Regions from separate parts of the Bradyrhizobium sp. AUGA SZCCT0169 genome, predicted to be linked through region 1. Evidence: riboswitches for the same ligand, from Rfam matches in the RefSeq annotation. Region 1 holds a riboswitch; the other holds the start of a gene.

Region 1 (3,406 bases):
CGCCGCTTCGTCGATCTGTATCATCCCGGCACCGGCGGCTTCGAGGTCGGCGACCTCGTCGCGGATCGCCAGCGCGATCTGGCGGCAGGCTTCGCTACGCGGGATGTCGTCGCGGACGAACGACCAGTTCAGAATCGTCACCGGCCCCGTCAGCATCGCCTTCATCGGCCGCTTGGTCAGCGACTGCGCATATTGCCACCATTCGACCGTCATCGGTTTCGGGCGGGACACGTCGCCAAACAGCACCGGCGGGCGGACGTAGCGCGAGCCATAGGATTGCACCCAGCCATGCGCGGTGAAGGCGAAGCCTGCGAGCTGCTCGCCGAAATACTGCACCATGTCATTGCGCTCGAACTCGCCATGAACCAGCACGTCGAGCCCGATATTCTCCTGCCAGCGCACCGCGCGCGCGGTCTGGTTCTGCAGATAGAGTTTATAGGCGTCGTCGGTCAGCGCGCCCTTGGCATGCGCGGCGCGGGCGTTTCGGACATCCGCGGTCTGCGGGAACGAGCCGATGGTCGTGGTCGGGAAGGCCGGCAGGTTGAAGCGGCTGTGCTGCACGCCGGCGCGATCGGTAAACGCGCTGATGCGGCGGCGCATCGCGCTATCGATGCCGGCGGCACGCGCCGCCACCTTGGCATCGTGGATCCGCGGCGAAGCCTTGCGCGCGGCGGCGGCTTCATCGGAGGCCTTCAGGATGGCGTCGGCGTGGACGCGGCCGCGCGCCAATGCCGTTCCGAGCGCCGCCAGTTCCTCGATCTTCTGCACCGAAAACGCCAGCCAGCTCTTCACGTCGGGATCGAGGCTGGTTTCCAGCGCAAGGTCGATCGGGACGTGCAGCAGCGAGCATGATGGCGCGAGCTGCACGCGGTCGCCGCCGAGCCTGTTGACCACAGGTTCCAGCTGGTCGAGCAGCCGGCTCAGATCGGCGCGCCAGATATTGCGGCCATCGATGATGCCGAGCGACAGCACGCGGTCCTTTGGAAGACCGGCGAGATCGTCGAGTTGCTCGGGCGCGCGCACGAGGTCGAGATGCAGGCCGGCGACGGGCAGGGCGATCGCGGTGTCGCGGTTGGCGCCGAGCCCGCCAAAGTACGTGGCCAGCATGATCTTCAGCTCAGGCGCCGCCTTGGCGATTTCCGCATAGGCATAATGCAGCGCCTGCTGCGCGATGACGTCGAGGTCGAGGACCAGACACGGCTCGTCGATCTGCACCCATTCCGCGCCGGCCTTGGCAAGTTCGCTCAGCACCTCGATGTAGACCGGCAGCAACCGGTCTAGCAGCGACAGCGTGTTGAACCCCGCATCCTTGCACTTGGCGAGTTTGAGGAACGTCACCGGGCCGACCAGCACCGGGCGGGTCTGGTAGCCGAACGCTTTGGCTTCGAGATATTCCTCGATCGACTTGCGCGAGGCGAGGATGAATTGCTGATCCTTCTCCAGTTCCGGCACCATGTAGTGGTAATTGGTGTCGAACCATTTTGTCATCTCCAGCGCCGGCAGGCCGTGGGCCGCGTCGTGGTGGGCGTGGCCGCAATCCGCATCCTGCGCCGCGCCTTTGGCGCCGCGCGCCATCGCGAAGTAGGTGGCGAGTGGAACCGTGCCGCCGTTCCAGCCGTAGCTTTTCGGAATGGCGCCGACCATCACGCAGGTGTCGAGCACCTGGTCGTAGAACGAGAAGTCGTTGGACGGGATGATGCTGACACCAAGCTTCTTCTGGCGCGCCCAGTTGGCGGCGCGCAGCCCGATGCCGGTCTCGATCAGGGCTTTCTCGTCGGTCGTACCCGACCAGAAGCTCTCCAGCGCGAATTTCAGCTCGCGGCGCGGACCGATGCGCGGCGTGCCGAGCGAAGCGACGGGAAGTGAGGAGGTAGAATTTGTAGAAGAAGTCGCTGTGGAAGACTTCTCTGTAGAAGTAGTCATTGGCTTAACCCCAAAGTTGGGGGCAAAGGCCGAAGTGACACGTCTGGATTCAGGCGTCAGGAGGCGCGCGGAATCGCAACCGCACCACCGGGACACCCCGCCCGAGCACGTTTATGTTGTCGAGGCAGGTCTCCTGGCTCGCGGGTCAATGCTGCTGTCCGGTCTTCCCAAAACCTTTGCAGGTCTCAGTGACTTTGTTGGACAGCGGCTCGCCGCTTACAGTTGCGGGGGCAGCTCCGGCTTCACACCGGCTTCCCTCTTAGCTTCGGGAAAACCATCCCGAAGAACCACGACGCGTCCACTTACTGGCAACTCGGCGCGCCCGTCAACTCGATCGCCGGTTGTTGCGGTTGTTCACAGCTTCAACAGGGTGAACCAGAATTTTCGCAGGCTCGGCTAGCGCACCATTGACACGATTGCCCAAATCGCACCAGATGTAGTTGTCACGGTCTATCACGACGCAAGTCATGGTGGCTAAGAGGGAAGTCGGTGATCGCGCCAAAGGGCGCGAAATTCCGGCGCTGCCCCCGCAACTGTAAGCAGTGAGTTGTTCCCGCCTTTACGTCACTGATGCGGATTTCGCATTGGGAAGACAGGGAATAACGACGACCTGCGAGCCAGGAGACCTGCCGCGACACCGAAAAAACGTCCACGGGCGGGGTGTCCGGCGGTCGCTTGCAGATCCATGCCGGCGTTTGCCGCCGCGCATTCGATGCAGCGTCCCCAAAGACATCCGGCCTCAACAACACCACGGGGTCTGCCGATGTCCGAATCTTCCGGTCTCATTTCTCTCGAAGCCAAAACCGCTGCCTTGTTCCAGTTGCGTCCCGAAACGCTTGCCGCGCCGGACGCCGAACTTCCGATGCAGGTGATCCGCCGCAACGGCACGGTTTCGAAATTCGATGCCAGCAAGATTTCGGTCGCGATGACCAAGGCGTTCCTCGCCGTCGAGGGCCACACCGCGGCGGCCTCGCGCCGGGTGCACGAGGTGGTGGAACAGTTGACCGCTGAGGTCGTCGGCGCGCTGTCGCGCCGGATGAGCGAAGGCCGCACCTTTCACATCGAAGACGTGCAGGACCAGGTCGAACTGGCGCTGATGCGCAGCGAGCACCACAAGGTGGCGCGCGCCTATGTGCTGTACCGCGACGAGCGCACCAGGCAGCGCGCCGAGCAGGAGGCCGCCAAATCGGCAACGTCTGCGGCAGGACCCGTGCTGCATGTGACGCTGGCGAACGGCACCAAAGCGCCGCTCGATACCGCGCGGCTCGCGCTGATCGTGGCCGAGGCCTGCGCCGGTCTTGATGGCGTCGACGCCGTGCCTGTCATCGCGGAAACCCAGCGCAATATCTACGACGGCATCAGCCAGGACGAACTGGCGCTCGCTTCCGTGATGGCCGCGCGGACATTGGTGGAGCAGGAGCCCAACTACGCGTACGTGAGCGCGCGGCTGCTGCTCGACAAGCTGCGCACCGAAGTGCTGTCC
Region 2 (3,406 bases), on a different contig from region 1:
CGATTGCATCTGGAACCCGCCCGACTTGATGCGGAAGCCGCCCTCGACGTCGTGCGAGGTCTGGGTTTTCAACTGGAAGGTGCCGGGAATTGGGGTGAAGAAGACAGGATCGAAGGAAGGTCCGGAGGACAATCTCTCGTCGACATTCGGCGTGCGGAACGCGCGGGCGGCCCGGCCGAATACCGAGACGATATTGTTGAAGCGATGTTCGAGGCCGACATGCAGCGCGTGCTGGACTTCGCTGCTATCCAGCGGAAGGTTCTGGGCGCCGCAGGTAAAAAACAGGGCGCAATTCGGCGGATCGTCAAGACGGTCCCGCGCACTCAGACTGGTGTTCTGGATTCGCGCGCCGTACGAGAAGTCCGTTGTCGGCAACAGCCCAAGGGTTTGCTGCCAATAGCCGGCAATCGTTCTCTGCGACAGATCGTAAGTATGGATCGGCGGTGTGCCCTGAAATTCCTGCCGCTCCTGGTGGAACGTCGCATCGTAATAATCGATGCCCGTCAGGATCGACGAGGGTAGCCCGAACATTACGTTCTTGACGCTCAATCGAGGCGTCAGGGACCATGTCTGCAGATGGCTGTCGACGTAACTGTTGGCGAAGGGATTGAAGAACGCGGCCTGCTGTTTCTTGTCCCGCACACCGCCATCGATGATGAGATCGACGCCGTTCCACAGGGTCTTGGTGAAGCCGGCGGTGGCGCTGGCGCCCTGCTGGTTGCCGTAATCGAGCGGCGTGCTGGTGCCGCGGCGGTTGGTGACGAGCTCGTTGAGACCAATGGATGGATCGACCAGCCGGCCGCCGGGTAAGCCGAGCTTCTGATCGTCGCCGGTCACGGTTACGAAGGCGGTGAGGCCGGGCGTGGAGTAGTTGAGGTTGCCGACTCCGTTGCGCTGATCGAGCGCGTTGTTGACGCGGTAGCCGTCGGACTTGATGGCGTTGCCATAGAACGACGTCGACCACGGACCGAAATTGGTCGCGGCCGAGACCGAGGCCATGCGCTGATTGAAGGACCCGACGCCGGCTTCGCCGCGGATCGCGACCGGCGGGCCGCCGACGCCGTTTTTAAGCACGATGTTGATGACGCCGCCGACGGCATTATCGCCGTACAGCACCGCGCCGCTGTTGCCGCGGGTGATTTCGATGCGCTCGATCGAATCGCGCGGAATGGTCGAAAAATCGACGCCGGCCATGTCGATGTCGTTGAGCCTTCGGCCGTTGATCAGCACCAGGGTATTGGAGGTCGCAAACGCACCGAATCCGCGCAGATCGACGCTGGTCTTCGCGCCGTTGACGCCGCCAAACAGGCTGGTCAGTTGCACGCCCGGTGTTTGCGCGATGATTTCCTGCAAGGTCTGCGCGGGTGAATGCGCGATTTCTTCAGCCGTGATGACGGTCGCCGATGTGCCGACGATACCGGCGAATTGCCGGACGGGCGCTCCGCCGCCGCCCTGGCCATCGCCTTGCGACGCGACGTTGGAGCCCGTCCCCGGCGTAGGGTTTCGATTGCTTGACGGCGTCGGGTTCGGCGCGACGACGCGGCGCGTGCCCGAGCCCTGATCGGAAGCGGGCTTGGCGCGGGTCCGGTTCTGGTCGCCGGGCGGGTTGACCTCGATCGCCGGCAGTTGATCGGCTGTGGCGGTCTGCTGGGCCTGCGCGCCGGAATGGGTGATCGCCATGATCGGCGCCAGAAAGCTGGACGCCAGCAAAAGACGGCGGCACCGCTTGGCGGCAGTGGTGGTGGAAGACATGGTTCAGGCCTCGGTATGACGTCAGTGGCACGTCACAGCGAACCAAGTCCCACCATCGTGCTGCAAACAGCTCTGGTGAAACTAATGCCTGTACTCCCCGACCGACATCTTCGCGTGTGACCACGGCTGACGGCAGGTCTCCTGGCTTGCGGGTCGTTACCTTTCGTCGCCTTCCCAGGACCGAGAATCCCAGTGGCGTAGGACGAAAGATTCACCGCTTACAGTTGCGGGGGCAGCCGCGGAATTGGGGGACTGTCCCCGCACCGCATTCCCTTTTGATCCCCAAAACGGGAACCGTCGAAAATTATGGTAGGAGTTTGTCAAAGATAGAGTCAATCCCATCAGGCCTCGCCTGCGATCCTCACTGGACGAGTGCGTCTTTTATGTCGCATGAGCAGTACCGTTCGAACGCGTTGTGCGGTACGGGCTGACCGTTCGGGGACGATCGATGAGTGTTGAGACCATCACTGCTGCAAACGAGGAGGCCGCGCGGCGCCGGATTGGCGTGACGGCTGCGCTCGCCGGCCTTGTCGCGCTGCTGGTGCTGATCTCGCTCGGTATCGGGCCGGTGCGGCTGTCGCCGCTGGCGGTGATCGAAGCCCTCCTCGGCGGCGGCAGCGACGTGGCGCAGGTGATCGTGCGGGAAATCCGCCTGCCGCGGACCATTCTGGCGCTGGCGATCGGCGCCATTCTGGGAATGTCGGGCGCGTCGCTGCAGGGCCTGCTGCGCAATCCGCTGGCCTCGCCTTCGCTGTTCGGCGCGCCGCAATCGGCTGCCTTCGGCGCGGTGCTGGTGATCGCGCTGGGGTGGGCCGATGTGCGCTCCTATGCGCTGCCGGTCGTGGCGATCATGGCGGCGTTCGGTTCGGTGTTCGTGCTGCTGACGATCGCCGGCCGCAATGCCGGGTTGCTGATCCTGATCCTGGCGGGTCTTGCGATTTCGAGTCTCGCAGGCGCCGCTACCGCGCTGGTGATGAACCTCTCCAGCAACCCCTTCGTGGTGCTGGAGATCGCGTTCTGGCTGCTCGGATCGCTGGAGGATCGCAGTTTTCAGCACGTCATGCTGGCGCTGCCGTTCATCATTGCCGGCGGCATTATCCTGTTCAGCCAGCGCCATTCCTTTCGCGCGCTCAGCCTCGGTGAGGAAACCGCGCAGAGCCTCGGCGTCGATGTCGGGCGTCTGCGGCTGATCGTGATCACGGGCGTGGCGCTCGGGGTCGGCGGCGCGGTAGCGGTCACCGGCACCATCGGCTTCATCGGCCTCGTCGCGCCGCACCTGATGCGGCCCCTGATCGGGCATGATCCGGCACGGCTCTTGGTGCCGAGTGCGCTGGCAGGCTCGGCGCTGCTGCTCGCCGCCGACATCGCGGTGCGGATCATTCCCTCGACCAGCGACATCAAGGTCGGCGTGCTGACCTCGATCATCGGCGTGCCGTTCTTCCTCTATCTGATCGCGCGCGAACGCCGCGCGCTCGGGGGAGGTGTCGCATGAGCGAAGCCGCGCTTCTCACGGCGCAAGGCGTGAACGTGACGCTGGCCGGCCGCGCCGTGCTCAACGATGTCTCGCTGTCGCTGACCGCGGGGCATCTGGTCGCCCTGGTCGGGCCGAACGGCGCCGGCAAAACCACGCTGCTGCGGGCGCTGTCGGGGCTGC

What was found. A riboswitch is a leader RNA that binds a small molecule or an ion and turns the genes downstream of it on or off. The one in region 1 is predicted to bind cobalamin.
Region 2: another riboswitch for cobalamin. It lies ahead of JQ609_RS16195 (TonB-dependent receptor); the one in region 1 lies ahead of metE (5-methyltetrahydropteroyltriglutamate--homocysteine S-methyltransferase).

Annotation. Positions count from the first base shown of each region.
Region 1 covers NZ_JAFCMC010000022.1:92,563-95,968, reverse strand. Annotated here, with positions in the region: gene metE (5-methyltetrahydropteroyltriglutamate--homocysteine S-methyltransferase) at 1-1,923, opposite strand, end outside; cobalamin riboswitch at 2,029-2,230, opposite strand; cobalamin riboswitch at 2,353-2,572, shown strand; gene JQ609_RS23105 (ribonucleoside-diphosphate reductase subunit alpha) at 2,687-3,406, shown strand, end outside.
Region 2 covers NZ_JAFCMC010000012.1:89,353-92,758, forward strand. Annotated here, with positions in the region: gene JQ609_RS16195 (TonB-dependent receptor) at 1-1,752, opposite strand, end outside; cobalamin riboswitch at 1,866-2,066, opposite strand; gene JQ609_RS16200 (iron ABC transporter permease) at 2,201-3,244, shown strand; gene JQ609_RS16205 (ABC transporter ATP-binding protein) at 3,241-3,406, shown strand, end outside.